Regions from separate parts of the Halobacillus sp. ABA4_118 genome, predicted to be linked through region 2. Evidence: riboswitches for the same ligand, from Rfam matches in the RefSeq annotation. Region 2 holds a riboswitch; the other holds the start of a gene.
What was found. Region 2 has a riboswitch for lysine ahead of dapA (4-hydroxy-tetrahydrodipicolinate synthase). Riboswitches for the same ligand answer to the same signal wherever they lie in the genome.

Region 1 (16,209 bases), 870 kb from region 2:
TTATTGTGTTTATTTTCCAATTCATCGGAGATTATGCTTCCCGTAAATTGGACAAAAGATAAAAAACAAAAGGGAGAGATTATTCATGAAAAAAATCTGGACAACAGCGGTTGCGCTGTTATTCGTTCTTGTTCTTGCCGCCTGCGGTTCTTCTGAGGAAGATTCCTCCAGCGGTGAAGGAAATACGGAAATTACAGTAGGAGCAACAAGTGTTCCTCACGCTGAAGTTCTTGAAGAAGCAAAGCCGCTTCTTGAAGAAGAAGGGATCACGTTAAATATCGAGGAATACCAGGATTACATCCTTCCAAACCAGGATTTGGCCGAAGGACGTATTGATGCAAACTATTTCCAGACGATTCCTTATATGGAACTTCAAGAGCAGGATAATGATGATTATGATTTTGCCAATCTCGGCGGGATTCACATTGAGCCGATCGGTGTGTACTCCCAAAAGTATGACAACCTTGAAGACGTAGAAGAAGGTACCGAGTTCGTCATGAGCCGTTCTGTATCCACCCACGGTCGTGTATTGACACTTCTTGAAAAAGAAGGGTTGATCAAACTGGATGAGAGTGTAGAAAAAGTGGATGCCACGGTCAATGATATTGTCGAGAACCCTAAAAACCTTCAGTTTGATACCGGCGTGGACGCAGCCGGCCTTCCTGAAGTGTACAACAAAGAGGAAGAAGTCCTTGTAGCGATTAACACGAACTACGCGATTGAAGCGGACCTTGTACCAAAAGATGATGCGATCATCCTTGAAGGGACAAACTCCCCTTATGTGAACGTCATCGCTGCTCAAAGCAAAGACGAGGACAACGAGGCACTGAACACGCTAGTGGAAGTCCTGCGTTCTGAAGACATTCAAACCTTTATTGAAGAGGAATACGAAGGAGCAGTTATCCCTGTCTCCGACGATTCTGAATAACGGATAAAATAAGTGACTGCGGTTGATACTAACCGCAGTCACTTATTATTTATGGGAGGTTTTAACATGCAGGATCAGAATATGACGTGGACGCAGACATATTTACACGATTATAAAGAAGGAATGGGTGTCTTTGCGGAACACATGCCTGAAGTCGCCCACCAGTTCAGTCAATTTTCCCAGGAGTGTTTTAAAGCCGGAGAGCTTTCACAAAAAGACAAGCAGCTGATGGCTCTCGGAATCAGCATCGTGGCCCAGGATGAATATTGTATGATCTACCACACCAAAGGCTGTGTCGATCAGGGAGCTTCGGAAAGAGAGATCATGGAAGCTTGTGGAGTCGCCGCAGCTTTTGGAGGCGGAGCAGCTCTCAGTCAAGCTGTTACCCTTGTCCAGGACGCCTACAGTGATTTAACGAACAACGTTAACTAATTGAATTATTAGAAAATTAAAGAAAAAGTAATGTATTAAATGGAAATGCAATTATTAAACGCTTACATCGGTCCGCGGGTCCGCATATGAATGAAAATGCGGTTTCAGAAGATTTTATACAGGGTAAAGATTTGTGGTAACCTAAATTGTGTAAATAATCTGAAAGGGTTGATTCGTTATTAATGACCATCTGCAGTTGAATTTCACCGCTGAAATGGAAAAGGCTATGCATCAGGCTCACAATACGAGTTATGCGGAGTACAGCCGTAGACTGGACACTCGGCTGGAAGTAGAACAAAAGCGTCAGCGTGAATTCGAACAAACTCAGAAAATGCATGCCCAGGTGGACCGTCAATTGCATAGATAATGTTTAGGAACGAATCAATCAGGTGGCTTTAGTCACCTGATTTTTTCATGTTATACTAATGTAGGAAAGTGAGAATGAACATGTATCAATGTCCAGGTTTCCCTCTCCTTTTACCAGTGGGAAAAAGTTGATTACAAATAAAAAATGATTTAAGATTATAATGAGAATAAATTGAGAATGAATGTTTGTTTTCAGTCTGACTGGACATTCGATAATAATAGATACTGGAGGTATACATTATGGCAGGATCAACATTAGAAATTAAAGATCTTCACGTAGAGATTGAAGGTCAGGAAATCCTTAAAGGTGTAAACTTAACAATCAACGGCGGTGAATTCCACGCAGTTATGGGACCAAACGGAACAGGTAAGTCCACGTTGTCCTCTGCAATCATGGGTCATCCGAAGTATGAAGTAACCAAAGGTGAAATCATCCTTGATGGTGAAAACGTACTGGAGATGGAAGTAGACGAGCGTGCGAAAGCCGGCTTGTTCCTGGCCATGCAGTACCCGAGTGAAATCAGCGGTGTAACCAACTCCGACTTCCTGCGTTCTTCCATTAACGCTCACCGTGAAGAAGGTGATGAAATCTCTCTTATGAAATTCATTAAAGAGATGGACAACACGATGGATACACTTGAAATGGATAAGAACATGGCTCAGCGTTACTTGAACGAAGGTTTCTCCGGTGGTGAGAAAAAACGTAACGAAATTCTGCAGCTGATGATGATTCAACCGGCGATTGCCATCCTGGATGAGATTGATTCCGGCCTGGATATTGATGCTCTTAAAGTCGTTTCCAAAGGGATCAACGAAATGCGCAACGACTCCTTCGGCTGCCTGATCATCACTCACTACCAGCGTCTATTGAACTACATCACTCCTGATAAAGTACACGTGATGATGCAGGGTCGTATTGTGAAGTCCGGTGGTCCGGAGCTTTCCCAGCGCCTTGAAGAAGAAGGATACGACTGGATCAAGCAGGAGCTTGGCATCGAAGACGAAACGGTCAACGCGTAATAAGATAGGAGGGTAACCATGACAGTAGAAGTCACACTACCATACGACAAAGAGTATGTTACAAACTTTTCCCAGGGTCTTCAGGAACCTGAATGGATGAAGAACCTTCGTCTAAGTGCTCTGGAGAAATCAGAATCTCTTCCATTACCAAAACCAGATAAAACCAATATATCCAAATGGAACTTCACGGAATTCGATCATCACGTAACGAGTGATAAGATTGAAAACCTTGACGATCTTCCAGTTGAAATCAAGGACTTTTTAGATCAGGAAAAAGAACAGCAGAACCTTGTAATTCAGCGTAACCATACCGTTGCCTATGCAGCGATTGAACAGCAGCTGAAGGACAAGGGTGTCATCTTTACAGACATGCTGACAGCTGTCCGTGAGCACAGCGATCTCGTTGAAAAGTATTTCATGAATGATGCGGTGCACGTGGACGAACACCGTTTGACTGCGCTGCATGCGGCTCTAGTGAACGGCGGGATTTTCCTTTATGTTCCAAAGAACGTTCAGATCGAAGAACCGATTCAGGCGATTTTCTGGCAGGAGGATCCTAAAGCCTCTCTCGTTAACCACATTCTTGTTGTGGCAGAGGAAAACAGTTCTGTTACGTATGTGGAGAACTATATTTCCCACAATAAAGAAGAAAAAACTTCTTCCAACATTGTGGCAGAAGTGATCGCTAAAGACGGAGCGAAGGTTTCCTTCGGTGCGGTGGATAACTTCGAAGCCGGAACGACAGTTTATGCGAACCGCCGCGGTGTAGCCTATCGTGATGCAGTGATCGAATGGGCTCTCGGCCAGATGAATGAAGGAGATACCGTTTCTGAAAACATCACGCATTTGATCGGTGACAACTCCCATTCCAATGCGAAAACAGTAGCCATCGGCCGTGGAGCGCAGAAGCAGAACTTTACAGCGAATATCACCCATTTCGGAAAAGGGTCGGATGGATATATCCTTCAGCACGGAGTTATGAAGGACAAAGCCTCTGCAATCTTTAACGGAATCGGAAAAATCGAACACGGCGCCAGTAAATCCAATGCCGAGCAGGAGTCCCGTGTACTGATGCTCAGCAAAGATGCACGTGGTGATGCGAACCCGATCCTTCTTATTGATGAAGATGACGTTACCGCTGGTCACGCTGCTTCTGTCGGCCGTGTGGATCCAATCCAGCTTTATTATCTAATGAGCCGTGGAATCTCTCGCTTTGAAGCGGAGCGTTTGATTATTCACGGATTCCTGGCACCTGTGGTAAATCAATTGCCTGTAGAGGCGGTAAAACGCCAGCTTAGACAGGTAATTGAAAGGAAAGTCTATTAATGGATGTAAAAGCTGTACGCGAACAGTTCCCAATCCTTCAACAGGAAGTGAATGGGCATCCGCTCGTGTACCTGGATTCCTCCGCGACTTCCCAAAAACCCCTTCAGGTGATTGAGAAGCTTGATGAATACTACCGCGGATACAATTCCAACGTTCACAGAGGTGTTCATACACTGGGAACGAAAGCAACAGACGAATATGAAGGTGCCCGCGAAAAAGTCCGCCGCTTCATAAATGCTTCCAGTACACAGGAAGTCATTTTCACACGTGGTACAACGACAGCGATCAATACGGTAGCATCAAGCTACGGCCGTGCGAACCTTTCTGAAGGTGACGAAGTCGTCATTACTCAGATGGAGCACCACAGCAACATCATCCCGTGGCAGCAGGTCGTCAAAGAAACAGGCGCTGTCCTCAAGTATATTCCGATGCAGCCCGATGGAACCGTTCGTTTGGAAGATGCAGAAGCAGCGATTACCGACAAAACGAAAATTGTAGCAATGATGCATGTATCCAACGTACTTGGTACGATCAACCCGGTGAAGGAAGTGGCTGAAATCGCCCACCGTAAAGGTGCAGTCATGCTCGTGGACGGAGCTCAGAGTGTCCCTCATATGAGCATCGACGTCCAGGACCTGGATGCTGACTTTTACGCCTTCAGCGGCCACAAAATGTGCGGTCCGACCGGCATTGGTGTTCTCTACGGTAAGAAAGCCTTGTTGAATGATATGGAGCCGGTTGAATTCGGTGGTGAGATGATCGATTTTGTTAACCTGTATGATTCCACGTGGAAAGAGCTTCCGTGGAAATTTGAAGGGGGTACGCCGATCATTGCAGGCGCTGTTGGTCTTGGCGCAGCGATCGACTTCCTTTCAGACATCGGACTGGATAACATTCGCAGGCATGAAGAAAAACTGGCTGCCTATGCGGTTCAGGAAATGAACAAGATGGACGATATGAAGATTTTCGGTCCTGAACATCGTGCCGGTCTTGTAACGTTCAATCTCGGCGATGTCCACCCTCACGATCTCGCAACCGTGCTTGACGCTGAAGGGGTGGCTGTACGTGCGGGACATCACTGTGCCCAGCCGCTGATGCGCTGGCTGAACGTCTCGGCTACGGCCAGAGCAAGTTTTTATCTCTACAACACAGAAGAAGATATAGACCGACTTGTCGCTGGATTACAAACAACAAAGGAGTATTTTGGCGATGTCTTTTAATAACCTAGATACCCTTTACCGTCAAGTCATTATGGATCATTATAAAAACCCGCGCAATCGTGGCTCCATTGAAGGAAATCCAATGGTCGTAGATATGAACAATCCGACCTGCGGGGACCGGATACAGGTTTACCTGCAAGTGGAGGACGGATTGGTCCAGGAAGCGAAGTTTGACGGAGAAGGCTGTTCCATCAGCCTTTCCTCCGCATCCATGATGACGCAGGCGATTAAAGGCAGACCCGTTGATGAAGCACTAAAGATGTCCGAGCTGTTTTCCGACCTTATGCAGGGGAAAGACATTGATGAAGACGGCCTTGACCTTGGCGATATTGAAGCCCTTCAGGGAGTAGCCAAGTTCCCGGCACGCATCAAATGTGCGACACTGGCATGGAAAGCCATGGAAAAAGGTGTCGGAGAAGAGAAGCAGGACTAAAGCTTTTGCCAATACCAAAAGGAGGTATGTACCATGGCCAAAAAAGCGCCAGAAGTGGGAGAGTACCAATATGGTTTCCACGAAAAAGACGTATCCATTTTCCGTACACAGAAAGGTTTGACGAAGGAAGTCGTTGAACAAATTTCTAATTATAAAGAAGAGCCGAAGTGGATGCTTGATTTCCGCCTGAAGTCTCTTGAGCAGTTTTATAAAATGCCGATGCCACAGTGGGGTGGCGACCTCCAGGAACTGAACTTTGATGATATTACGTATTACGTAAAACCATCCGAACGTTCCGAGCGTTCGTGGGATGAAGTTCCGGAAGAAATCAAGAATACGTTCGACCGTCTTGGAATTCCGGAAGCGGAGCAGAAATACCTTGCCGGTGTATCTGCCCAGTATGAATCCGAAGTGGTTTATCACAACATGGAGAAAGACCTGGAAGATATGGGTGTAATCTTTAAGGATACCGATTCAGCTCTTAAAGAAAACGAGGACCTTTTCAAAGAATATTTCGGTAAAGTCATTCCTCCATCCGACAACAAATTCTCAGCGTTGAACTCTGCGGTCTGGTCCGGTGGTTCTTTCATCTATGTTCCGAAAAATACGAAGGTGGAAACGCCGCTTCAAGCCTATTTCCGTATCAACTCTGAAAACATGGGACAGTTCGAGCGTACGCTGATCATTGCTGACGAAGGTTCTTCTGTCCACTATGTAGAAGGCTGTACAGCTCCAACGTATTCGTCCAGTTCCCTGCACAGTGCGGTCGTTGAAATTTTCGTTAAGGATAATGCGTACTGCCGTTATACAACGATCCAGAACTGGGCCAACAACGTCTACAACCTTGTTACGAAGCGTGCGGTTGCTGAGTCCAATGCAACGATGGAATGGGTCGACGGGAACCTCGGTTCCAAGTTGACGATGAAATATCCAGCTGTCCTTCTTAAAGGAGAAGGAGCCCGCGGTATGACGTTGTCCATCGCTCTTGCTGGTAAAGGCCAGCACCAGGATGCCGGTGCGAAAATGCACCACCTGGCGCCGAATACGTCATCGACCATCGTTTCCAAATCCATCTCCAAGCATGGTGGTAAAGTAACCTACCGCGGAATCGTGCAGTTCGGCCGTAAAGCCGAAGGCGCTCGTTCCAACGTTGAGTGTGATACGCTCATTATGGATAACGAATCTACGTCAGATACGATTCCATACAACGAAATCATGAACGAGAACATCTCTCTTGAGCACGAAGCGAAAGTTTCCAAAGTTTCTGAAGAGCAGCTGTTCTACTTGATGAGCCGTGGTGTTTCTGAAGAGGAAGCAACAGAAATGATCGTGATGGGCTTCATCGAGCCATTCACGAAAGAACTTCCAATGGAATATGCCGTTGAGATGAACCGCCTGATCAAATTTGAAATGGAAGGTTCCATCGGTTAATCGAATACAGAAGCCGCACAGATCCCGATCTGTGCGGCTTTTTTTTGTGGGCAGACACAGAATGGAGAAGCAGAAGCGGGCAGGATGTTTTATGAATAGAAAACATGATACTATAATATTATCTATAATGAGTTGAGGAAGGTCCCTTATGTTTCTTTTAATGTTTTTGATTGGTGTTGTGACGGCTTTAGTGGGGAGCATCGCCGGCCTCGGCGGCGGTGTTATTTTAGTGCCTGTGCTCCTCTTTTTGGCCGATCATCTTCCAGCCTTTGACTGGGTGAGCCCCCAGTCCATCGTTGGAGTTTCACTGGTCGTTATGATTTTCACCGGTATGTCGTCGACGATTTCGTATATCCGGCATAACCGGGTGGATAAAAAAATCGGCTTTATCTTTTTATATGGAAGTATTCCTGGAGGCATCTTCGGTTCCTGGCTGAATCAATTTTTTAAAACAGACGGGTTCTCTTTGTTTTTTGGGATTGTAATGATACTCGTTTCTCTCTTGTTTTTTATTCCGAGGAGACCACCGGGCACACCGTTGTTCACAAGCGGGATTAAAAGAGAGAGAACAATAAATGGACAAACGTACACTTATCAAATGCCTGTATGGCTCGGGCTGTCCTTGTCTTTTGCTGTTGGCATGCTCTCGGGTCTGCTCGGCATCGGCGGCGGTTCTTTGATGGTGCCTGCGATGATTCTGCTGTTGAATATTCCCCCGCATATCGCGACGGCTACATCGATGTTTATGATTTTCTTTGCCAGCATCACGAGTTCAGCCACCCACGTTGCAATGGGGCATGTGGACTGGGGCGTCACGCTCTGGTTTATTCCAGGGGCCTATGCAGGAGGGATGCTTGGAGCTGAAATCAACCGTCACCTGAACGGGAAAGCAGTGGAATGGTTCTTAAGGATTCTGCTGATTATGATAGGGATACGCTTAATCTGGCAAGGGTTAGGGTGAGGAGACTGATGATGAAGGAAAAACTGCACGTATACTATACAAGTGATCTTCATAGTCACTTTGAGAATTGGCCCCAGATTGTCGGCTATTTTCGAGAGAAGAAAAAAATCCATGATCAAAAAGGGGAAGACTACTGGCTGTTGGATAACGGCGATCACGTCGACCGTTTTCATCCTATAACCGAAGGATTGATGGGCAAGGGAAACGTTGACCTATTGAATCAGGCTGGTTATTCCGTAGCGACCCTTGGAAATAACGAAGGGATTACACTTGCCAAAGAGGACCTTCATAAACTCTATGACGAAGCGGACTTTCACGTGGTCTGTGCCAACCTGGAGTGTTTGGAATCTCCTGCACCGGAATGGCTCAAACCGTATCATATCCTCCACTCCAGCCGAGGCACGAAGGTAGCCGTCATTGGTTTGACGGCCCCTTTCCAAGCCTTTTATCAGAAACTTGGCTGGGACGTCCATTCACCATATGACTGGCTGGATAAGCTGCTGCCGGAAGTGAAGGAAAAAGCAGACATCGTCGTTCTATTATCCCACCTCGGGATCAATGAAGATGAAGAGATCGCACGAAGGTACAATGGAATTGATCTCATTATCGGAGGCCACACGCATCACCTTTTTCAAAACGGCGAGCATGTAGACGGTACGCTGTTGACAGCCGCTGGGAAGCACGGCACCCATCTCGGGGAGGTGCTGTTGGAATGGGACTGCGAGGCCGGTGAAATCACCAGGAAAGAAGCTTATGCGGTCCCTACAGAGCAGATGAGAAAAGACGATCAGGTGACCGAATACTTAAGGTGGATCCGCGGGGAGGCTGTACGCCGTCTGGAAACCCCTGTAGCCTATTTGAAAGAGCCGATGCATATTGCCTGGTTCCAGGACAGTCCGCTTATGTCCAGACTTACGGAGCAGCTCCGCACATGGACTTCATCTGATATAGCCATGTTGAATGCTGGCGTTCTTCTTGACCATCTGCCGGCCGGGGATATTACGTATGAGGACGTTCACCGGATCTGTCCGCATCCGATGAATCCATGCAGGGTGGAGTTAAGAGGAGATGAACTTCTTGAAGTCATCCGGGCGGCTCATACGAAGAAGCTGACGGAAATCCGTCTGAAAGGGTTCGGTTTCAGAGGAGAAGTTATAGGCAGAATGGTTTTTGCCGGCGTTGATATTGAACGAAGGCTGGATGAGGACGGAGAAGAGCGTGTCGTTCAAGTGCTGTACAAAGGCAAGCCTGTGGAATACGATCAGACGTACAGCTTTGCTACAGCAGACACATTTACGTTCGGTCGTTTCTTCCCGGAAATTGCTTATGCAGAAACGAAGCAGTATTTTATGCCGGAACTCTTAAGGGATTTACTGAAAAAAGAACTGAAAAAATAAAATGATCCCCCTGCCGGGAAAGAAAGCGGCAGGGGGATTATTTTATTGTCTTCCTGTGCTGTATGAGATGTATAAAGATATCCTGTATTTCTGCGAAAGGGACTATCTTTGGTGATTAGAGAAAGGGCGCTCTTCATATATATAGAGGGGGAGGGTGCCTGTATGCCTAAAAACCGAGTGACTAAACGATCCACCATAGGCAGGCGGATTGTCATCAGCCTGTTGTTTTTCGCCCTTTTCACGGTGCTGAGTCTCTGGTATATCAACAGAGGGGTGACGCCGGCGCTGGTCGAGATTGCTGAAACAAAAGCCCAGCAGCTGGCAAGAGATGCCATTAATGAAGCTGTAAGCAAACAGATTGCAGAAGACCTGCAATTTAATGACTTGGTTAAGATGGAAAAAGATGATCAGGGAAATGTCGTTTATATGGGATGGAACTCTGTGCTTGTCAACCGAGCTCTCCGGGATACAACCATCAGGGTCCAAAATTTCTTGAAGCGGATGGAGCTTGGTGAACTGCCGATGGAAGATACGACACTGGAACCGGACCTCGACCCGGATCGGACTCCGGAAGAGCAGGGGGAACAGCCCGCAACACTCATTGAACTTCCGATTGGGATGGCTACCAACAACAGTCTGCTTGCCAACCTTGGACCCAAGGTGCCTGTACAGCTGCGTGTCATTGGAGATGTTCAGTCTGAAGTGGATATTGAAATGACGGAATACGGAATCAATGCCGCCTTGTTTGAATTGACCATCCACTTTGAGGTAAATGTTCGAATCGTCATCCCTTTTTCCACAGAAACGACGGTCGTCACCAACAATATTCCAATCGACCAGGCTACGATTCTCGGGGAAGTACCGGAATATTTCGGAGGCATGTCCGGAGGTGACGGCGGGAACCCTTCGTTCTCCCTTCCTATGGAGCCCTTGCAATAATGGCCGGTCACTGATACAATACCAAAGAACTGAATATGCGTGACCTTATCAGATCGGTGAGGTAGAGGCGCAGGCATCATGAGTAGCTGATGGGAGTTTGACAAGCCGGGATCATTAGTGAAAGGGAAGGCCTGCCGAAGTGTGGCTGAACACGTCAAGTTTTGACACGCTGGTGTATACCTGAAGAAGGCATACACTGTCATGCATGCTTTTGGGTGCATGGGGCGCTACTGATCGAAATGGAGGATAATCAAGTTGTCTGCAGACAGTGATGGATTATTTTCTGTCATTGTTTTTTTATTTTATTCCTCATTTTATACCCACCAGTAGCCTTCCATTCCCGTAACATCAAGATATACGGAGGGGAAACACATGGAAGGAACCATCTTTTCTTTAGTTCCAGCAATACTTATGCTTATCCTTGTCTTAGTCACAAGGCGCGTCATCTTGTCCCTTGGGATAGGGATTATCGTCGGAGCATTCATGCTCACACAAATGGATATTGGAGCAGGTCTGGGCTTGATCTGGTCTATATTTGCCGGTATTTTCGTCAGCGAAGGGGCGTTAAACACAGGGAATCTGTATCTCTTGTCCTTTTTATTTCTGCTCGGAGTCGCCACAGCCTTTATGACGGCCTCCGGAGGCAGCCGCGCTTTCGGTAAATGGGCTGTTGAAAGGATCCGGACGAGAAAAGGGGCCAAGCTCGTTCCGTCCATTCTAGGTATCATCATTTTTATTGATGACTACTTTAATGCTCTTGCAGTCGGACAGGTCGCACGTCCTGTAACAGACCGCTATAAAGTATCCAGAGCCAAACTGGCCTACTATATAGACTCCACTTCAGCGCCGATTACGGTCATATCACCGATATCCAGCTGGGGAGCTTATATTATCGGAACGATTGGAAGCATTCTTGCAGCCAATGAGATTTCGAACTATCAGGCTTTTGAAGCTTTTGTTCTTATGATCCCGGCAAACTTCTATGTATTTGCAGCACTGCTTCTTGTATTTTTGACGATTTATCTGCGTCTGGATATTGGTCCGATGAAAACGCACGAAAACAGAGCCAAGGATACAGGCGAGCTTCACAACCCGGATAGAGGGGATGTGCCCGGCGACTTGAATAATGAATTCAAGGAGCATGACAACGGGAAGATTTCCCACTTAATCTGGCCGATTGTAACGTTGATCATCGGTACAGTGGGCATGATGGTTTATACAGGAATTCAAAGTTCAGAAGGAACCGCGGATATCCTTTCCATCTTTGCTAACACAAACGTAAACATTTCCTTGTTTGCCGGAGGGATCATTTCCGTAGTCACAGCCCTGCTTTTATATGTCGGGCAGCCGTCACCGAAATCCGGTTTGCTGCACGTATTTCTACAAGGGTTTAAAGCGATGCTGCCGGCGATCTACATTCTGATTGCTGCCTGGATGATCGGCGACATTATCAGCCGCCTGCAGACAGGGGAATATCTCGCCCAGCAGTTCAGTCAGGCGGATGTGAACATCGCCTATCTTCCGCTGATCATCTTCCTGTTATCCGGTTTTATGGCCTTATCTACAGGAACGTCCTGGGGAACTTTCGGAATTATGCTTCCGATTGCTGGAGAAATTGCTGCTGTCACCGATCCAGCATTCCTTCTTCCAGCCCTTTCAGCCGTTCTCGCTGGTTCTGTGTTCGGTGATCACTGTTCACCGATTTCCGATACGACGATCCTTTCGTCCACAGGAGCGGGAGCCAACCACATTGATCACGTATTGACCCAGCTGCCATATGCCATCATTGCAGCTGTGGCTGCCTCGGTCGGTTATGTTGTGCTGGGCCTTACAGGACAGGTTTGGGTGCCGCTGCTGCTGTCCCTTATCATTGTTCTCATCACAGCTCTGGTCATTCACAAACTGAATCCCGAAAAAAGATAGAAAAAATGATGAGTTGAAAAGAGGGGGAACTTCTGTTAAACAGGAGTTCCTCCTCTTTATTTATTATCTCTTTACAAGCTGAAAGGCAGAGAAAGCATGCCTCTGTCTATTTCATTCCTAAGTCCTAAGACTTCCTGATCTGGTATTTTCTGAAAATTTTAAAAATATTTTGACAAGCCTATGCGCTGCCGTTATAATTTAAAACAGAATAATCAGAAAAATAAAAAATGAGGGACATTTATCACCGTTCCTCTCAGGGAGGTCTTTCACATGGAAAATCGCGCACAATGGGGTACACGTGCCGGATTTATCCTGGCAGCCGTAGGTTCTGCCATTGGTTTGGGGAACATTTGGCGTTTTCCAGCTGTTGCTTATGAAAATGGAGGAGGAGCATTTTTTATTCCTTACTTGTTCGCTCTTCTAACCGCAGGTATTCCTCTATTGATCATGGAGTTTACCATCGGTCATAAGTACCGTGGATCTGCACCGTTGTCCTTTTTCCGGATGAGCAGAAAAGCAGAGTGGATCGGCTGGTGGGGTGTGCTGGTCGCGTTTGTTATTTCCACTTATTATGCGGTCATTATCGGCTGGGCCATTTCATACAGTGTGTTTTCGTTCAATTTATCATGGGGTGATGATACCGAAGGCTTTTTGTTCAGTGACTACCTTCAGTTATCTGTGAATCCCGGCGAGACCGGAAGCCTCGTCCCCGGTGTACTGATTCCTCTGCTTATTGTGTGGGCGATTACACTTGGAGTTCTATTCAAGGGAGTTAAAAAGGGAATTGAGACTGCGAACAAAATCTTCATTCCTACACTTGTCGTCCTTTTCATGATCATTGTTATACGAGCCCTTACACTTCCGGGAGCAGCACAGGGGCTGCAGGCTTTCTTCGAACCGAATTTCTCAGCGATTATGGACAGTTCGGTATGGGTCGCCGCCTATGGACAGATTTTCTTCAGTCTTTCTATTGCTTTTGCTATTATGATTACTTATTCCAGTTACCTTCCGAAAAAATCGGATATTACAAATAACGCGTTTATTGCCGGTTTCAGTAATTCAGGTTTTGAACTGCTTGCTGGTATCGGAGTATTCGCTGCCCTTGGCTTCATGGCTTCCCAGAGTGGAGTGCCTGTAAACGAAGTCGTTAGCGGCGGGGTGGGACTTGCCTTTGTTGTCTTCCCACAGATCATTAATGAATTTCCAGCATTGAATGGATTGTTCGGATTTTTGTTCTTCCTTTCACTCGTGCTGGCCGGATTGTCTTCCTTGATTTCCATTTCGGAGACATACGTAGCCGGGATCAGCGAGAAATTTGGAATTTCCAGAACGAAGGCAGTCGCTTTCGGCGGCGGAACAGCAGCCGTTATCTCTCTGTTGTTTGCTACGCAGGGCGGATTGTTCTTCCTGGATGCTGCTGACTATTTCATCAACCAGTTTGGTGTCGCTTTCGTCGGGCTTGTCGAAGTCGTAGTCATTGCCTGGTTCCTTCGTAAGCTCAATGATTTTCAGTCGCACGCTAATGAAATATCCGATATCCGTCTCGGAACATGGTGGAAAGTGTCCCTTGGACTTATTACACCACTCGTACTTGGATATATGATGTTCGACCTGTTTAAAACGAACCTGGCGAAAGAGTTCGACACAGAAACAGGAAACTACGAAGGATACGCAGATGGGTTCATTCTTTTCGGTGGCTGGTTTGTGGCAGCGTTCGCCCTCATTGTCGGAGTGTTGATGATGTTTAAACGCTGGAACGCCAAAGCTTTCGAAGAGGAAAAAAAGGAGGTAAGCTGACATGACAGCAGGTGCAGTAATTACCATGGTTATCGGAATGGTTGTCATCTGGGGAGGTCTGGCAGCGAGCATTACGAACGCTGTGAAAAAAGCTAAATAATCAAAGGCGCCGCATCTGCGGCGCCTTTTAGTTTGTGCCATGATCGAGCGTTTCACTTGCCCTTTCAAGAAGTGTGATCATTCCCTTTCCGCAGATAAAGGTATCCAAGTTTTTTTTCGTTATGCTGCCTGGCTCCCTATTAACTAATGTTTGCGCTTTTCTGATTTTTCTTTTAAAATAATATCGCATTTGATTATAACTTTTGTAGGGGGGTCATATTGAATAAGATTGAGCGAATAATGAAGCCCATTCATATAGGGTTCACAACACTATGTTTAATTTATTTACTTTTAGTATTTATCACTGATATAGTTTTATCTCCACCAATTCTTTTTGCCTTTTTCATTGTCATTCCGTTGGGTAGGGCAAGTTTCCGACAAAGTGAAGGCCATAAGATTGATGCTATTGCCTCTCTTGGTTTGAGTTTGTTTTTCTTGGCAGCACTCGTTATTTCTTTAATTTGAAAAGAACGCCCTTCCATTGAATGAAGGGCGTTCTTCTTTTCAGCTCATCATTTGATCAGATGAAGTGGAGTGTTCGGTGGTGACGCCTGCGGGAAAAGCACGAGACGAAGATCCACTTGGACAGATGGTTTTCCTGTCCAAGTTAGCTGAGGCTGTGCCCGCGGCAAGCATCCACCGATAAACGGAACATGGTCATCCACAAGATGGGCTTTTTTTATTCTGCCATCCGTTCCCATCGTCTTAAGAACGGATAGGGGTCGAAGGACCATTCATTCTTCCCATTATCCTGGTACATCCCGTAGTGCAGATGCGGTGGAAACTTACCGGACGTGCCCGGCGGCCCGTAACCCGAAGCACCAACGGCTCCGATAACATCGCCAGGCTGAACGACGTCGCCGACTTTAATCTCTTTGGAAAAGTTCTGCAGGTGGGCGTAATAGTGATAAATGTTGTAAATATCACGAATTCCAATGCGCCAGCCTCCATACGTATTCCATCCCTTCATTTCGACGACGCCGTACGTCGTGGATTTGACAGGAACTCCGTAGCCGGCAAAGATATCGGTTCCTTCATGAATCCTCCGTCCACCAAATCCCCGCGCATCTCCCCATGTGCTCCGGTAACTGTAGTTGTACTGTTTAGGAAGAGGGAAATCACGGTTCGTTAAATGCACCGTTTTGAACGTGCGGAATACTTCGGCGGAATGCATAATCGTCTGAACGGTTAAATCCCGCTTGTAGTATTGAAATAATGCAATCTTGATATCATCTTCTGTGGTTCCGAACGATTTTATATACCGGCCGAGCGACCATAGTACGTCCTCATCGTTATGGATGTCTGCTTTTTCATCTCCATTGCCGTCTGACCCCCATCCATCAGGGGAGACGGCAGAAGGGAAAGCGTCAGCGGAGCCTGACCAGAACATGGGATCAAATTCGATAGCTGTAACCCGGCCTTCATCAGGATCATCGTGTACCTGGCGTTCATACTGGTCGACAGCTGCCAGATATTCCCATGGGATATCGGTAACGGCTGAAGTTTTTTTATAAAGGGCCATCCGCTCCTGGCTTTCTTTTTCATCTGGTTCTGCATGGACAGCTCCAGTTGAAAAAGAGAGAACGGCCATCAAGATTCCTGTCACGAGTGCTGTACCTTTCATATTCTCACCTACAACAAATTGATACTCTTAGGATGAACAAAGAATCTTCAGGTATGAATGGTAAATTCGGGAGGCTAATTTTCCATCCCGGTCTCTGCTTCTGTATTCGTATTTGGCCCTATATTCGGCTGATTTGGATTGGTTTCATCCACTTTTCCTTGAGGGGACTGCTTCATTTTTTTAATGATACTGCTGATGGTACTGTTATATCCTTCATCATAGACGGTGGAGTTGCTCAGACTTTGGACATCTCCAAAGGAAGCTGGATTATCGGACACATAAACGTGGTAAAAACTCGGGACAAGGGAATAGG
Region 2 (16,209 bases):
AAATCCGTGAATGGTTCGTGTTTGTAAGGCTGTACCATAATAATATTCCCCTTTCTGATTGTGTGGTTTTATTTAGAGAAAATCCCTTTAACGGCAAAGGCAATGTTGGCCGGACGCTCGGCTAAGCGCCGCATGAAATATCCGTACCAGTCCTCACCATAGGGAAGATACACGCGTACTTTATATCCTTCTTCCACCAGATCCTTCTGCATTTGGTTTCTCATGCCGTACAGCATTTGAAACTCAAACTGTTCACGTGGGATGTTGTGCTCTTCTGCGAGAGCCTTTGTATACTCCACAATCCGGTCATCATGACTGGCCACAGCCGTGTAATGTCCGTTCAGAAGGTTTTTCTTGATCAGGTGCTTCAAATTATCATCCACCAGCTTTTTCTCGGAAAAGGCGACTTTCGGTGATTCTTTATAGGCCCCTTTTACAAGACGAAGATAAGGATCGCAGTCATTCAGGGCATCCAGATCTTCATCAGAACGGTATAAGTAAGATTGAACGACCGTGCCGAGATTTGGATACTTCTCCTTCAATTCTCTATAAATATCAAGTGTCTCCCCGCATCTGGAGGAGTCCTCCATATCGATGGTGACCGTAATATCGTGCTTCTCCGCTTCCTTCAAGATCAGGGACAGATTCTCGATAACGAGGTCCCGGCTGATATCAAGCCCGAGGGAAGTAAGCTTCAGTGAAACTTCCGATCGGAGTCCTCCGGAAGCAATCTGCTGGATGGTCCGGATACACTCCCCGGCGCGGTCTCTCGACTCTTCTTCACAATCAACAAATTCCCCTAAATGGTCTACAGTGACCTCGAGCCCGTCATGGTTTAACTGCTGTATAATTGGAATTGCGTGGGAGAACGTCTCTCCCCCCACGATCTTGTCAGCCCCGAACTTAGCGCCAAAACGCTTTGCAAAGCGATCTAACAGCTTGTTGTTGGAGAGGTATAAGAAAAAATTCTTGCTGATGGCTTCCAAGAACACCACACCCTTTCATCATTCTCCTATCGATTACCATGCGGGCCGTTTAGGTGGAATGTCGTATTTTAATTGTTAAGAAAATTGTAACGAATAACGCTTACATTATACAACGTGCACCAACCACAAAGATAAGCACGGTAATTTAGTGTTTAAACACAACGGATGGCTTTTTACACTCCATATATTATATTGATAAAATAAATAAGACCCACCGGATGAATCATTCCGGGGGTCTTATTCACTTTTCATGCTACGCTTTTTTCCAATAGGCCGCTTCCTTGTTGGAGCGGATCGGCGGGAACTGATCCCCGTTTTCCAGTTCAATATGTTTTTCATCTTCGGTTACGTCGTTCTCACTACCCCCATCAACTAACCCATCAAATTGATATGTTCCTTTTTCAGGTGCTTTTTCGCCAGTCTTAAAACGGTCTGCCATCTTAAAAAACTCCTTTCAAAAAGTTGGTTGTTGTTGTGTACACATCCTTTATATATCACAGAAATTCCCATGATAAACATTTTTCTCATATAAAAAAGTGTAAAAGTCTTACAAATTATAGAGGACCCTCTCCCAACCCGCCCGGAGTTGGATTGGTTTACATGGAAACAGGCCGGGTACTATCATTCTCGTAACCCATTCTCATGGGACACACTCTAAACAAGCAAAGGAAGTGAACATCATGGAATTATTTAACAACAAAGGGAGGACAGCTATCGTCACCGGTGGCGGGAGCGGCATCGGAAAAACAGCTGCGCATACCCTGGCAGAAAGCGGAGCTTCTGTAGCCCTGATTGGACGCACAGCTGAAAAAGTGGAAAAAGCAGCGGCAGAAATCAGTGAGGCAACCGGTTCTGAAGTTAAAGGTTATTCCGGCGATGTCACAGACACCTCCGATATCAAACGGGTGGTCGAGACCATCTACAATGACTTCGGACAAATCGATATTCTTGTAAACAATGCAGGAACAGCCGCGTTCAAAGATATCAACAATCTGACCGAAGAGGATTGGGACACAGTGATGAACACGAATGCCAAATCCATCTTCTTCATGACTCAGGCCGTTGCCCCTTATATGAAAGAACAGGCATACGGACGCATTATCAACACAGCTTCTGTTGCCGGTGAAGTGAGCCTGTCCTTCAGCTCTGTGTACGGCACAAGTAAGGCAGCAGCCATCCACCAGACGAAGCAGCTAGCCCTTGAGCTTGCGCCTTACAACATTACGGTGAACGCCATCAGCCCATGGTTCTTCAAAACGGATTTGAACGAAGAGGCACTTGCCGATGACAGCTTCCGTTCTGCCATTGAAGATCGTTCTCCAATGAAACGTCTCGGACAGCTGGAAGAGCTTCAGTCCTCCATTCTGTACCTCGCTTCTTCAGGTTCCAGCTATGTATCCGGCCAGAATATATTCATCGACGGCGGGATGACGTCCTACGGTTTATAAGAAGAAGCGGAAAATAGAACTCATAGAAACAAAAAGACTCTCCTCTGTGTATGCAGAGGAGAGTCTTTTTTCATCCATTTGTTATTTCATGACAAGGACCGGACACGAGGCCTGTTGGACGACTTTGCTGCTCACACTTCCGAGTAGCATTTTTTTCATGTTTCCGAGACCGCGGCTTCCGATAATAATGAGGTCCATGTCGTGCTTATTGGCATAGGCAACAATCTGGACGGCCGCGTTTTCTTTCACAGGGCTGACTACAACTTCTGTAATGACATCGATGTTGTGAGATTTGAATTCCTGTTTGAGCTCTTCCATTTCCGATTGAAACCGGTCGGCCATTTCCCGGCCAAGACTTTTGGATACGGCAGCGTTTGTAGCCGGCCCTGTTGGTGTGACGACAGCAAGCAGGTGAATCTCGCGCTGTGGAGCTTCCACCGCCTGAAGATTCGCCTCGGCCACAGCTCTTTTACTCATTTCACTTCCATCATAGGCAACAAGAATGCGTTTTGTAGTCATAGAAAAACCCTCCCGATCAAGATGGTATTCACACTTCTATCATACCACGTTGTAAGCGCTCGCTTAAGAGGATAGGTCTATTTTCTATCCGTTATGACCAAAATGATGGAAGAAACGTAACAAGGAGCTGAAATTAATGAGCCGCTTTGATATTGTTATGCACTATTCCTATTCAGCCATCATGTTTATTGGAGCTGTCACCTTTTTTATATGGAGCCAAAAGCCACGCGGAGTTTCCAAGGGAGAATACATCATTGCGATGATCATTCCTCTTTGGTCAGGAACCGCCTACTTATCCATCGCCCTCGGTCAGGGGGTTTTACTGGAGCCGGATCAAACCATTTACTTTGCCCGCTACCTGGACTGGGTGGTCACGACCCCTCTCCTGCTGCTGGCGCTTGCATTGACAGCGATGTTTTACGAGCCGAAAAAAGATAAGGCCCTGATCGGCGGTCTGATTACAGCCGATGTGTTTATGATCTTAACCGGACTGATCGCTGATTTTTCGAACGATACGCTGAAATACGTCTGGTACGGACTTGGTATAGCCGCCCTTTTCATTGTTTTGTATATCATCTGGTATCCCCTGCGGAAGATGGCTGCCAAGAGCGGGGACGGGCTGAAACGTCATTATGGGCGGATGGCCATCTACTTGACGTCTTTCTGGGTACTCTATCCGACGGCGTGGGTTCTCGGCCCTTCAGGTGTAGGGGCATTTGAAGAAGTCATGGAGATTACAGCATTCATCGTGCTGCCAATCCTCTCCAAGCTTGGATTTACGCTGCTTGATTTAAGAGGGCTCCGCAGGTTAAGAACCCCCGGCGTGGATGCCTGACGACCTGTTCCACGTGAAACACATCCAGAAACAGGGAAACACCCATGACAAGTGTCATATAAAAGTGCTGACGTTTATGTCTTCTGATACGTCTCCTTTTCCCCTATTGTTAGAATTACGAATTACTACGAAGGAGTCGTTACGATGGATAAGGAGAAAGAAAAAGAGCTGAAGAAAAGCGTCGCCCGCTTTGCAGAACCAGATCGAAACGCCGGCATCCGCCAGCTGATCAATACACTCGTTCCATTTCTAATCATATGGGCCGCAGCCTATCTAAGCATGGCTGTCTCCCCTTGGCTCGCCGGCGGACTCGGCGTGCTTGCCGGAGGTTTTGTCGTCCGTCTGTTTATCATTTTTCACGACTGTACCCACCAGTCCTTTTTCAAAAATAAAAAGGCCAACCGCGTGATCGGGACGATTACAGGGATCCTGACGCTGTTCCCTTTCGATAAGTGGAAGCGGAGCCACTCCATCCACCACGCGACAAGCGGCAACCTCGATAAGCGTGGAACAGGTGATATCTGGGTCATGACCGTCGATGAATATGTACAAGCGTCCTTCAAAGAACGCCTCATCTACCGTCTGTACCGAAACCCTGTCATCATGTTTGGTCTGGGACCGATTTATTTGTTCCTCGTGTCCAACCGTTTCAACCGCAAGGGCGCAAAGCGAAAAGAGCGTGTGAACACCCACGTGACAACGGCTGCTGCCGCATTGATATATGGAATGATCATCTGGATGGCCGGATGGGAAGCCTTCCTGATTGTGCAGCTGCCGATCCTTTATATATCCGGTGCACTGGGCATCTGGTTGTTTTACGTCCAGCACCAGTTTGAAGATTCCTATTTTGAAGAGGAATCCGAGTGGAATTTCGTAAAAGCAGCTGTTGATGGAAGCTCTTATTATAAACTTCCGAAAGTCCTGCAGTGGATTTCCGGCAACATCGGCTTTCACCATGTGCACCACTTGAGCCCGAGGGTTCCCAACTATGCACTGGAAAAAGCACATGATGCAACACCGCCGCTCCAGTATGCAACAACAATCACGCTGAAAACGAGTCTTGAGTCCATCAAATTCCGGCTCTATGACACCGAGAACAAAACGTTCCGGACGTTCAGGGAAGTCCAGCCGCTCTTGAAGAAGAAAGCAAGTGCAGCGGTTTCCAGCCGCGTGCAGAATGAAAGTTGATTCAAAGCCCATTCGTTGAGAATGGGCTTTTTCCTTCATGACAGCCGCCCGAATTTCCCATATGCTAGACACAGGAGGTAGCGTTCATGCAGAAGTGGTATCATATTATCCCAAAAAACACAGGACTCAGCATATACGTCTGGATCATCTTTTGTATCCTGCCGTTTTTCTTTATCTTCCGGGCATCTTCCATTTACGAAATTTTGACCGGACTTCTTCTCGTCTTCATTTTCTTTCTGGCCTATCGGTTTTCATTCGTATCGGACAGCCGTCTCGTTTATCTGTGGGTCAGCGTTGAGATGGCGATCAGTCTTGGAATGACCTTGTTGTTCGGCTACATTTACTTTTCCTTGTTCCTGGCTTTTTTCATCGGGAACATCCGTCACTTCGGAGGGTTTCTTTCTTTATATATTGTTCACCTGACTCTTACACTTGCAACGATCGCCTACACTTTCGTGCAGCAGCTGGATTCGATTTTTCCGAACCTTCCATTTATCATCATTACCGTCATCGGGGTGATCCTGCTGCCTTTCACTGTCCGTTACCGCAACCAGCAGCAGGATCTTGAAAATAAGCTGGAGGACGCCAACCAGCGGATTTCCCAGCTTATGGTGATTGAAGAGCGGGAACGAATTGCCCGTGACCTCCACGACACACTCGGGCAGAAACTGTCCATGATCGGATTGAAAAGTGACCTCGCCGCCAAGCTGATGACGGCCAAGCCGGACAAAGCGCAGAAAGAAGTGGAGGATATCCAGCAAACCGCCCGCAACGCTCTCAAGGAGGTCCGGGAGATGGTTTCCAACATGCGGGGAATGAAATTGAAAGATGAACTGATCCGGGTGCAGCAGATCATCGAAGCTGCGGAAATGAAGTTCACCTATGAAGGCAACCTCGGGAATACTTCCATCCCTGCCTTAACGGAAAATGTTCTCAGCATGTGCTTGAAGGAAGCCGCCACCAATATCGTCAAACACAGCCGGGCCACCCATTGTCACGTCCAGATTGCAGCCTCTGCCATGGAGTTGACGGTCACCATCGAAGATGACGGCATCGGCCTTCCGGAAACGATGGACCCGTTCCAGGGCCACGGCCTGCAGGGAATGCGGGAACGACTGGAGTTTGTAAATGGACGGCTTGATTTGGAAAGTGACCAGGGAACGAAACTGACCCTGCACATTCCCACAGTCATTCAGCAAGGGAAAAAGGAGGAACTCTTATGATTCAAATTGTCATTGCCGAGGATCAGCGCATGCTGCTCGGTGCACTCGGGGCGCTGCTTGATTTAGAAGAGGACATGGAAGTCGTCGGCCAGGCTTCCAACGGTGAAGAAGCCTGCAGCCTCGTCCGCCGTCTGAAACCGGATATCTGCATCATGGATATTGAGATGCCGGTCAAAGATGGGCTGGATGCCGCGGAAGAGTTGTATGAGGAGCCCTGCAAAGTGATCATCCTGACGACTTTTGCCCGTCCCGGTTATTTTGACCGTGCCAGAAGAGCAGGCGTCAGCGGCTATTTGTTGAAAGACAGTCCAAGTGAAGACCTGGCAACAGCCATACGTAAAATTACAGCCGGACAGCGCATCTTCGACCCTGAGCTCGTCGACCTTGCCTTCGCCGATCAAAACCCGCTCACAGAACGGGAGCGGGAAGTGATGCAGCTGATGGCGGACGGCCGAAATACGAAGGACATATCTAAAGCTTTGTTCATTACCCCCGGAACCGTCCGGAACTATGTATCTGTCATTCTGGAGAAGCTGGAGGTTTCCAACCGGATTGAAGCGATTTCCATATTCAAGGAGAAAGGCTGGTACAAAGGACAGCGCTGACGACGAGAACCGGCGTCACCAGTGTCTGTATACAGATATATGTAAAAAAGAGGGTGGTCTTCTGCATACCGGAGGATTCCCCCTTTTTTTAATAGAGAGAACTTCAGTCCAGTTCGCGAAGCTCCCTGAAGCGCACATAGACAAAGAGGACATACAGCGTAACAAGTACAGATCCCCCGGCCATGATTTGATGGATCGGCACTCCTGCCGCCAGTATAAGAGAGGTCACGCCGTAGCTCACTGGAACGAGACCCATCGATGCAAGCGAAACAAGACCCATCACCCTGCCCATCATTTTTTCTTCAATGAAACTTTGAAGCACAGAGATGACCGGGATGTTGCAGATAGAGAGACAACATCCGAAGACGACGAGGCACCCAAGGCTGAACCATACCCCTTCTGTGAAGCTTAAAGCGAAAAAAGCGGCTCCGGCAGCCATGAGGGCGGTGAGACTCGTTTTCCCTCTTCTTCTTTTCAAATTAAGGATACCGATGACTACAGATCCGAGCAGCATTCCCACTGCCAGACCTGCCTCAAGAAAGCTGAAGTCAAGGGCCGTGCCATTCAGACGCTGCTTCACAAAGAGAGGCAGCCCCATCGTCATCGGCCCGACCATGAACAGATTCAATAAAATGCTCATTCCAATAATCAAGGAAAGCACACGCGAGTTTTTGACGTAGCGCACGCCTGCCTTGAAAGAGTCCCAGAACGCTTCCTCCTTCTCTCCGGCTTTCTTCTCTTCCTCCACCTTCATAAGAAAAATAAACAGACTTCCGGTAAACAGCATCCCAGCGGTGACCGTGAATACGAGCGCATAACTGCCAAAGGAAACGAGAATGCCTGCCACCATAGGCGCTAGAATGAACGACGTCTGGTTCGTCATTTGAATCACTGAATTTCCACGGGTCAATTGATCCCTGGAAATGATTGACGGTAGAACCGCCCCCTCTGCTGCCCAGAAGAACGCATCTAAAATACCAAAAGCAAACGCAAAGCCGACGAATGTCCAAAGACTGATGTCCCCGAAGAAATACCAGCAGACGAGTCCTGTTAACAGCACCCCCCGCGTGAAATCGGACAGGAACATCAGTTTCGTCCGGCTGAACCGGTCGGCGATTGTTCCACTGACAATCATAAAGACCAGCCGTGGAATACTTGCTGCCACGTACAGCACACCGAGCGAAGCTTCCAGACGAAGCTCATGGACGACATACCAGCTTTGAGTAAATAAAAAGAACGAAATACCGAAACTGGACAACAAGGCCGCTCCCCATAACAGGAGAAAATTTCTATTTCGAAAAATGGAACGCTGTTCTGCCAACGGTGTATCTTTAGAAACGGTAATGGATGAACCGGACATGACTACCCCCACCTTTTTTGTAAGTTCCTTTAAGTGTAAGGAATATCCATGTCCTTCTCGATGTGCCCGGGATGGATTCTTCCTCCGCCTGCAGACGGATTTTATAAAAGGCTCTGTTATTGCTTGGTGTTGTTATTTAACATGTGAGCTCCTATCACCCCTTTCTGTCATGGGATTTGTAGGAGGCGGCCTTGGGAATGACTCCCTTTCCGCGGGGTACCGTGAGCCTCCTCAAACTTCGTTCCCCGCGGAAAGCGGACGGTTTTCCCTGCCATCCCATGCTCTGAGTAAACAACGGACCGGACCCTTAATTCCAGACGGAGACGATTTAGTAATCGTTTAAAATATCAACAACAGACTTTAACAGAGCTTTATAAAAAAGATGAGTCGGACATCGGTGCCTGGCGACCATTTTTGTCGAATAGCATGATTTTAGCACTTCCCTGTTGTAAGCAGGCGTTAATTTTGGTACTATTTTTATTAACTAAATAGTTTCTTATTTCAAATTTCATTTGAAGTAAGGATAGAGGTGCAATGACAAGAGTACGCATGTGGAGGAGAATGAGATCCATGGATGCATGCGGAAAGGGGAAATTGCCGAAGTGTACGGACTCTCATGGTCCTGAAGCTGGGTCTGATGCTCAACAGGCACAGAACTGTCATATAGGAAACTATATGGAGGGCTATCTTACGCAGGAACGGTATAAAAGTTTCTACGGCAGCATCGAAGCCCTTGATGCTGTCGTTTTTGATTTTACTGCCGTATGGCCCTCACGACCTCGAACGTACAAAATACAAGAAAAGGTGTGAGGTTAATGAACTTCGGGCAAGTACTGACAGCGATGGTGACCCCTTTTGACAACGACGAGAATATGGACCTGGAAGCAACGGGAGCTTTAGTCAACCACTTGATCGAGAACGGCAGTGACGGCCTGGTTGTCGGCGGGACGACCGGTGAATCCCCGACACTGACAACGGATGAAAAACTCCAGCTGTTTGAACACGTGGTAGAAGTTGTAAACGGCCGCGTCCCGGTCATTGCCGGTACAGGATCCAATAACACCCGCGCATCCATTGAATTGACGAAAAAAGCCGAACAGACAGGCGTGGATGCCATCATGCTTGTGACTCCTTATTACAACAAGCCGACACAGGAAGGACTGTACCAGCACTTCTCAAAAATTGCCGCAGCCACTTCCCTTCCGGTCATGCTGTACAACATTCCGGGACGCAGTGTCGTCAACATGGACCCGGAAACGATTATCCGCCTTTCTGAGATTGACAACATCGTTTCCGTAAAAGAAGCGAGCGGTGACCTGGAAGCCGCGGCGGAAATCATCCGTGAAACAGACCGTGACTTTTCGGTATACAGCGGGGAAGATTCCAACACCCTTCCGTTTGTCGCCATCGGAGGAACCGGCATCGTCTCCGTCTCCTCCCATATCATCGGGAATGAGATGCAGCAGATGATTCAGAGTTTCAGAGAAGGAGACGCCCCATTTGCCGCGCGTCTTCATCAAAAGCTTCTCCCTGTCATGCACGCTGTTTTCTCAGCGCCGAGTCCCTCCCCGGTCAAGGCGGTGTTGAATGAAATGGGCGTTCATACCGGAGGCGTCCGCCTCCCGCTCCTTCCCTTAACGGAAGAAGAGACCGCCCGCGTCATGGAGACCTACAACAGTCTTCAGCCTAAAGAAGCACCAAAAGCCCATATGGTCGGTTGACAGAAAAAAGGCTGCCGGGAACATTTTCCCGGCAGCCTTTTTCTGCTTTCTTATACTTCGATGGTCCAGCCGAAGCTGTCTTCTTTTCTTCCACGCTGAATGCCTGTAATCGTATCATACAGCTCCTGGGAAAGCGCACCGATTTCGTGGTCGTTGATCACCATTTTCTTCCCAAGCCAGTTCAACTCACCGACGGGAGAAATGACGGCCGCTGTTCCAGTTCCGAACGCTTCCTCCAGTTTTCCCTGTTCATACGCTTCATACAACTCTTCAATAGAGATGCGGCGTTCGGTCACTGGAATGTCCCATTCTTTCAGTACTTCAATGATTGATGTTCGTGTAATCCCCTGCAGAATGCTTCCGCTCAGGGCAGGGGTCACAATTTCCCCATCGATTTTAAAGAAGATGTTCATGCTGCCGACTTCTTCAATGTAGCGCTTTTCCACACCATCCAGCCAAAGGACGTCAGCATTGCCTTCCTTCGCTGCCTTCGCCTGGGCCTGATAGCCGGACGAATAGTTACCGGCGGTTTTAGCCATTCCGGTTCCGCCTTTGACGGCTCTTGTGAACTGGTCTTCCACATTAATGGTAACCGGCTTGATTCCTCCGGAGAAGTACGGACCGACCGGTGACATGATGATCATGAGCTTATACGTTTTGGACGGAGCAACAGCGAGGCTCGGTTCCGTAGCGATGATGAACGGACGGATGTATAGCGAAGTTCCCTCAAATTCCGGTACCCAGTCCTTTTCCAGAGCGACAAGCTCCTTCAAGTAGCCCAGCACCTCGTCTTCATCGACAGGTGGGATGCTCAGACGGTCACCGGATAGGTTCAGGCGCTCAAAGTTCTTTTCCGGACGGAACAGCAGGACACGTCCGTCGTCTGTACGGTAAGCTTTCAATCCTTCAAATACAGTCTGCCCGTAATGGAAGATCATGGCGGCCGGATCAAGCGTCAGCGGCTCGTAAGGAACGATGCGCGGCTCGTGCCAGCCCTTCCCTTCTTCATAATCCATTACAAACATATGATCCGTGAACGTTCTTCCAAAAGGAATCTGCTCCGTTTCGGGTTTCTCCTTTTTATAGGCGGCTTCGACGATTGGTAGGGACATAGATAAGACTCCTTTTCGATTGGTTTCACCTGCCATCACAGGCGGAAATATTAGTACTCATTGTACGCCCTCCTTCAAACAAATGAAAGAGGAAGATGCTGAAATGTTCAAAAAATTCACCGCGGTCACGCGTTACAAAAGTACAATAGGGAATCCCTCGCTTGTCTGCTATAATAGCAAAAGGTAAATAACGGAAAAACGGAGGGATCGATGTGTTTGATGTACTGTTGATTGAAGATGACCGGACATTGTTTCAGGAAATGCAGGAAAGGCTGTCCCAGTGGTCGTATGCGGTCCACGGGGTGCAGGATTTCAGCCGGGTGATGGAAGTATTCACGTCCGTTGAACCGCAGCTTGTGATCATCGATATCCAGCTCCCGAAGTTCGATGGCTTCCACTGGTGCCGGATGATCCGGGAGCATTCCAACGTCCCCATCATCTTTCTTTCCTCCAGGGATCACCCGACGGATATGGTCATGTCGATGAATCTTGGAGCCGATGATTTTGTACAGAAACCGTTCCACTTTGAAGTATTGATCGCTAAAATCCAGGCCATTCTCCGACGTGTCTACAACTACAACACCCACGCCTCTGAACTGCAGACGTGGTTTGGCGCAACGGTGGACTTTGAGCGGGGCCGGGTGACGGCAAACGATACGTCCATTGATTTAACGAAAAATGAAAGTTTCATTTTAAAGCAGCTGCTCGAAAAAAAGAACAAAGTGGTCTCCCGTGAGGAAATCATTCAAAAGCTGTGGGAGGATGAACGCTTCGTGAGTGACAATACACTCACAGTCAATGTGAACCGGCTGCGCAGACGGCTGAATGAGATCGGTCTGGAACACGTCATCGAAACAAAAGTCGGGCAAGGGTATACAGCCAGAGACGAGGCAGGCTCATGATTTTCACCTATATGCGGGAAAAGCTGAGCTGGATTCTTCTGTTCATGTCCCTTCAAATGCTTGCCCTCCTTATTGGATACCTCGACTCGTCCCTCCCATTCCGTGCCGTTACGTATTACGTATTTTTATCGCTGATCATTTTCAGCTTGTTTCTGCTCCTCCGTTTCCAGAAGGAGACCCGGTTTTACAAGCAGTTGGTGGAGCGGGACAATGACCTTGATCTGACCACGATTCCTGAAGCTGAGAGTCCCTTGGAGTCCGTCATTGAAACGAGCATCCGTGAGCAGCTGGAACGATTGAAAAAGGAAGCTGCCCATCATCAGGATCTTCTGCAGGAGGAAAAAGATGACCTGCTCGGATGGATCCATGAAGTGAAAACGCCGATGACTGCGATGAAGCTGATGATCGAAGGGATTGAAGACTACCCGCTGCGCTCGCGTCTGACCTATGAATGGATGCGGATCCATCTTCTGCTCGACCAGCAGCTGCACCGGAAGCGGATCCCTTTTATTGAAAATGACTTATACATAGAAGAAACCGCGCTCGAGCCTTTATTGTTCAGTGAAATTAAAACCTTGAAATCGTGGTGCATGCAGAAAGGCATCGGCTTTGACCTTGAGCTGGATCAGAAATCTGTTCTGACCGATGCGAAATGGCTCTCCTTTATGATCCGTCAATTGCTATCGAACGCCATTAAATACAGCCCTTCCTCAGACATTACGGTAACAAGCGGCAGAAAGAGTGGCCGATCTTTTCTTACGGTTGCTGATCAAGGGCGGGGCATAGCAGCACAGGACAGACCACGCATTTTCGAAAAAGGGTTCACGTCAACAACCGCTCACCAAACTGAAGCAGCATCGGGGATGGGCCTTTACCTCGTTGACCGCATCCGCCGCCCGTTGAACATTGAATTGGATGTTCAATCGGAACCCGGCCTGGGATCCATGTTCACGCTTTGGTTCCCGGAACCGAATACGTTCACCAAGATCAGGAACCGCCCGGATCGTCCCCCACAACAGGATAGAAAGTGATACACTCATAGTTATTCTTTACCACTGTTTTTTGAGGGAGTGTTAACATTGAATCAAACCAGTCCGGCAGCCAGCCTGCTTGAAACCATCCAATGGTTCGTCTTTCTGCTTGCTAATGCGGTTGCGCTGCCGATTGTGATCGGATCGATTTATCAATTAGACTACATAGAAACCGCCGGATTGATCCAGCGGACCTTCTTCACCGTTGGGATCGCTTCCATGCTTCAAGGGCTGTTCGGCCACCGTCTGCCGATCATGGAAATTCCCGCAGGCATCTGGGTCAGTATCTTTACCGTTATGGCCATGACCGGTGCAGAAGCAGGCGGCAGTTATACAGGAACACTTCAGGCGCTGGAGATGACGATGATCATGACAGGCGGTTTTTTGTTCCTGTTTGGGGCGTTTAAAGTGTCGCAGAAAATCCTGCCGATCTTCACCCCTCTTGTGACAGGGGCATTCTTCCTGTTCTTGACCGTACAGCTGAGTGGAACGCTGCTGAAAGGGATGCTCGGGCTGCAGGGAGACAGTGGAACAATCCAGGGAACGACCGCAGTCCTTGCCTTTCTGACGTTCTTTATTGTGCTCGGATTATCGACGTTTGCCAGAGGATGGCTGAGCAGCTATGCCGTTTTCATCGGCATTGTGATCGGCTGGGTCATTCACCGCCTGATTCTCGGCGGGCAGATGACGGAAGCGGAGATGCCAGTATTTTCAGTTCCCGAGCTATTCGCTTTCGGTCTACCAACGCTGGAGTGGAGCCTGCTGCCGATGGCGTTCATTACAGCTGTCATTTCGATTTCGAATATCGTCGCCTCCATTACAGCAGTGAAACAGACAGTAGGAGAAGGTAAAGAAAATAACGGCGTCCAGGTCGACAGAGGAACGATGTTTTCCGGAATCAATACGATGATTGCCGGCGGCATGGCAACCGTCGCCAACGTCCCGGGAGCTACGTCCGCAGGTTTTATCGCCATTACCGGGCAGAAGCGGAAAAACCCGTTCATCTACGCTGCCATCCTGCTGTTGTTTACAGCCTTTTTTCCGCCGGTGACACGGGTGATTTCAAGCATCCCCTCCTCGGTTGCCAACGCGGCGCTTATGGCGACATTCGTCCAGCTTGTGGGAATCGCGATTAACAACTTCACGCTGGAGCCTCTGGATTCCAGAAAGATTACCATCGTCGGCATTGCCTACCTTTTCGGGATGGGGACGATGTTTCTTCCGGCGGAAGTGTTTTCTGCGATGCCTGCGCTTGTGCAGAACTTAATGAGCAACGGTCTGCTCGTCGGTACCGCCCTTGTCATTGCCATGGAACAGCTGTGGCGTCCTAAGAACTAACCGCTATCCTTCTACCTGATGGTAGAAGGATACTTTTTTATGGATTCTCCTCCTCGTGAAACGTATAGAAGAGCCGCATCGTATAGACTAGCGCCACATGAATAGGGAGCGGATCGTTCATGTTTATTTTTACACTCTTGTCCGGGTTGTGTTTACTCTTTTTCCCTTTACAAGGGATAAGAGATTTTAAATCGGAAAAATGGTCGTACAAGATCACCCGGATGATTTTCATCGCTTTGGCTCTATTACTCATTACAGCAGGTATCATTGGGATTATAGACTTTGTTCATAACCCCAGGGGTACTTTTTAACGAAACAAAAGGACCATTCATGTAAAACCCTGAGTTATTCTGCACCTCCAAAGTCGACGTACGAACGTGACTTGAACCTCATTTAAGCTTCTAAGGTGAACCCTGGTCTGCTTTTTCCAAACCTATCGGGAGAGCTCTTATTAAATGAAAGCCATGTGACAAAAGTGTCACTTCCACCCCCTCTTTTGTTAGCTGAATCGAAGGAAACACGTCCCCGGTAAACGTACAATGAAGTCAGATGAAAAAGGAGGTTGAATGAATGAGTTTATTAGAAGCAAGAAAAATCCATAAGAGCTATGGAAACAAATTTATGAAGCAGCACGTTCTGGAAGGCATCGATGTCACGATTGATAAAGGGGAGTTTGTCACCATCATGGGCGCATCGGGTTCCGGGAAAACGACCTTGTTGAACGTCCTCTCTTCTATTGACCGGGTCAGTCACGGATCGATCGTGATCAACGGGCAGGAAATTACCGGACAAAAGGACAAACAGCTGGCAGAGTTCAGAAAGCATCATCTCGGGTTCATTTTTCAGGAATACAACCTGTTGGACACACTGACGGTGAAGGAAAACATTCTGCTTCCGCTTTCCATTTCGAAAACGGATCGTAAAGAGGCGCAGCGGAAATTCAACGCGCTTGCCGAAGAACTTGGCATCGAGGATGTCCAAAACAAGTACCCGAACGAAATATCAGGTGGACAGAAGCAGCGGACTTCAGCGGCGCGGGCCTTCATCCATGAACCGAGCATCATTTTTGCCGATGAGCCGACAGGGGCATTGGATTCCAAGTCCGCATCCGATCTGCTGGGCAAATTGAGCGGCCTGAATGACACACGGGAAGCCACCATAGCGATGGTCACGCACGACCCGGTAGCTGCGAGCTACAGCAGCCGCGTCATCTTCATCCGCGACGGGCAGATCTACACCCAGTTGAATAAAGGTGGACAGACGCGGGAGGCATTTTTGAAGGACATCATGAAAACCCAGGGTGTATTGGGTGGTGTAAGCTATGAGCATTAATCAGCTGATCCTCCGAAATTTGAAAAAGAATATCAAGAACTATTACTTATACGTTTTCGCCCTCGTCTTTTCCGTCGCCCTTTACTTTTCCTTCGTGACCCTTCAGTACGACCCGGCGATGAGTCAGGACGGATCTGTGAAAGGAAGTGCAGGATTGATGGTCGCTTCGGTTCTATTGATTGCCATCGTGGCCGTTTTCCTCCTTTATGCCAATGCTTTATTCGTGAAACGGCGCAGTCAGGAAATCGGACTGTTCCAGCTGATCGGCATGACGAAAAACCGGATTTTCCGGCTGTTGGTGGTAGAGAATCTAATTATCTACTTCGGATCGATGGCGGCCGGCATTTTTATCGGGTTTGCGATTTCCAAGCTGATTCTCATGGGCTTTTTTAAGATTGTCAATGTTGATGAAGTGGCCGACCTGCACTTCTCCATGGCGGCCCTTGCCCAGACGGTGATCGTATTTGCGGGCATCTTCCTGCTCATTATGGCGACGATGTACATCTTTATTCGGAAGCAGTCCATCCTCTCCCTTTTCCGTGTTACCTCGAGCACGCAGGGTAAAGTGAAAAAACTCTCCGTGTGGGAACACATCATGGGAGTGCTCGG

Region 1: another riboswitch for lysine. It lies ahead of ACXAGL_RS02280 (Na+/H+ antiporter NhaC family protein); the one in region 2 lies ahead of dapA (4-hydroxy-tetrahydrodipicolinate synthase).

Annotation. Positions count from the first base shown of each region.
Region 1 covers NZ_JBSWWS010000001.1:428,747-444,955, reverse strand. The annotation lists gene ACXAGL_RS02340 (methionine ABC transporter permease) at 1-62, shown strand, start outside; gene ACXAGL_RS02335 (MetQ/NlpA family ABC transporter substrate-binding protein) at 86-928, shown strand; gene ACXAGL_RS02330 (carboxymuconolactone decarboxylase family protein) at 995-1,360, shown strand; gene ACXAGL_RS02325 (YuzK family famiily protein) at 1,575-1,727, shown strand; gene sufC (Fe-S cluster assembly ATPase SufC) at 1,967-2,746, shown strand; gene sufD (Fe-S cluster assembly protein SufD) at 2,765-4,072, shown strand; gene ACXAGL_RS02310 (cysteine desulfurase) at 4,072-5,292, shown strand; gene sufU (Fe-S cluster assembly sulfur transfer protein SufU) at 5,282-5,725, shown strand; gene sufB (Fe-S cluster assembly protein SufB) at 5,759-7,156, shown strand; gene ACXAGL_RS02295 (sulfite exporter TauE/SafE family protein) at 7,305-8,117, shown strand; gene ACXAGL_RS02290 (bifunctional metallophosphatase/5'-nucleotidase) at 8,129-9,514, shown strand; gene yunB (sporulation protein YunB) at 9,677-10,453, shown strand; lysine riboswitch at 10,508-10,691, shown strand; gene ACXAGL_RS02280 (Na+/H+ antiporter NhaC family protein) at 10,826-12,376, shown strand; gene ACXAGL_RS02275 (sodium-dependent transporter) at 12,647-14,173, shown strand; gene ACXAGL_RS02270 (MetS family NSS transporter small subunit) at 14,175-14,273, shown strand; gene ACXAGL_RS02265 (hypothetical protein) at 14,492-14,737, shown strand; gene ACXAGL_RS02260 (M23 family metallopeptidase) at 14,952-15,896, opposite strand; gene ACXAGL_RS02255 (YhcN/YlaJ family sporulation lipoprotein) at 15,971-16,209, opposite strand, start outside.
Region 2 covers NZ_JBSWWS010000001.1:1,298,319-1,314,527, forward strand. The annotation lists gene pruA (L-glutamate gamma-semialdehyde dehydrogenase) at 1-38, opposite strand, end outside; gene ACXAGL_RS06335 (proline dehydrogenase family protein) at 69-986, opposite strand; gene ACXAGL_RS06340 (YjzC family protein) at 1,240-1,425, opposite strand; gene ACXAGL_RS06345 (SDR family NAD(P)-dependent oxidoreductase) at 1,667-2,434, shown strand; gene ACXAGL_RS06350 (universal stress protein) at 2,516-2,953, opposite strand; gene ACXAGL_RS06355 (bacteriorhodopsin) at 3,090-3,788, shown strand; gene desA (Delta(5) desaturase DesA) at 3,933-4,976, shown strand; gene ACXAGL_RS06365 (ATP-binding protein) at 5,063-6,199, shown strand; gene ACXAGL_RS06370 (response regulator transcription factor) at 6,196-6,804, shown strand; gene ACXAGL_RS06375 (MFS transporter) at 6,908-8,164, opposite strand; lysine riboswitch at 8,681-8,858, shown strand; gene dapA (4-hydroxy-tetrahydrodipicolinate synthase) at 8,980-9,885, shown strand; gene ACXAGL_RS06385 (branched-chain amino acid aminotransferase) at 9,936-10,997, opposite strand; gene ACXAGL_RS06390 (response regulator) at 11,210-11,899, shown strand; gene ACXAGL_RS06395 (sensor histidine kinase) at 11,896-12,930, shown strand; gene ACXAGL_RS06400 (purine/pyrimidine permease) at 12,970-14,268, shown strand; gene ACXAGL_RS06405 (ABC transporter ATP-binding protein) at 14,839-15,600, shown strand; gene ACXAGL_RS06410 (ABC transporter permease) at 15,590-16,209, shown strand, end outside.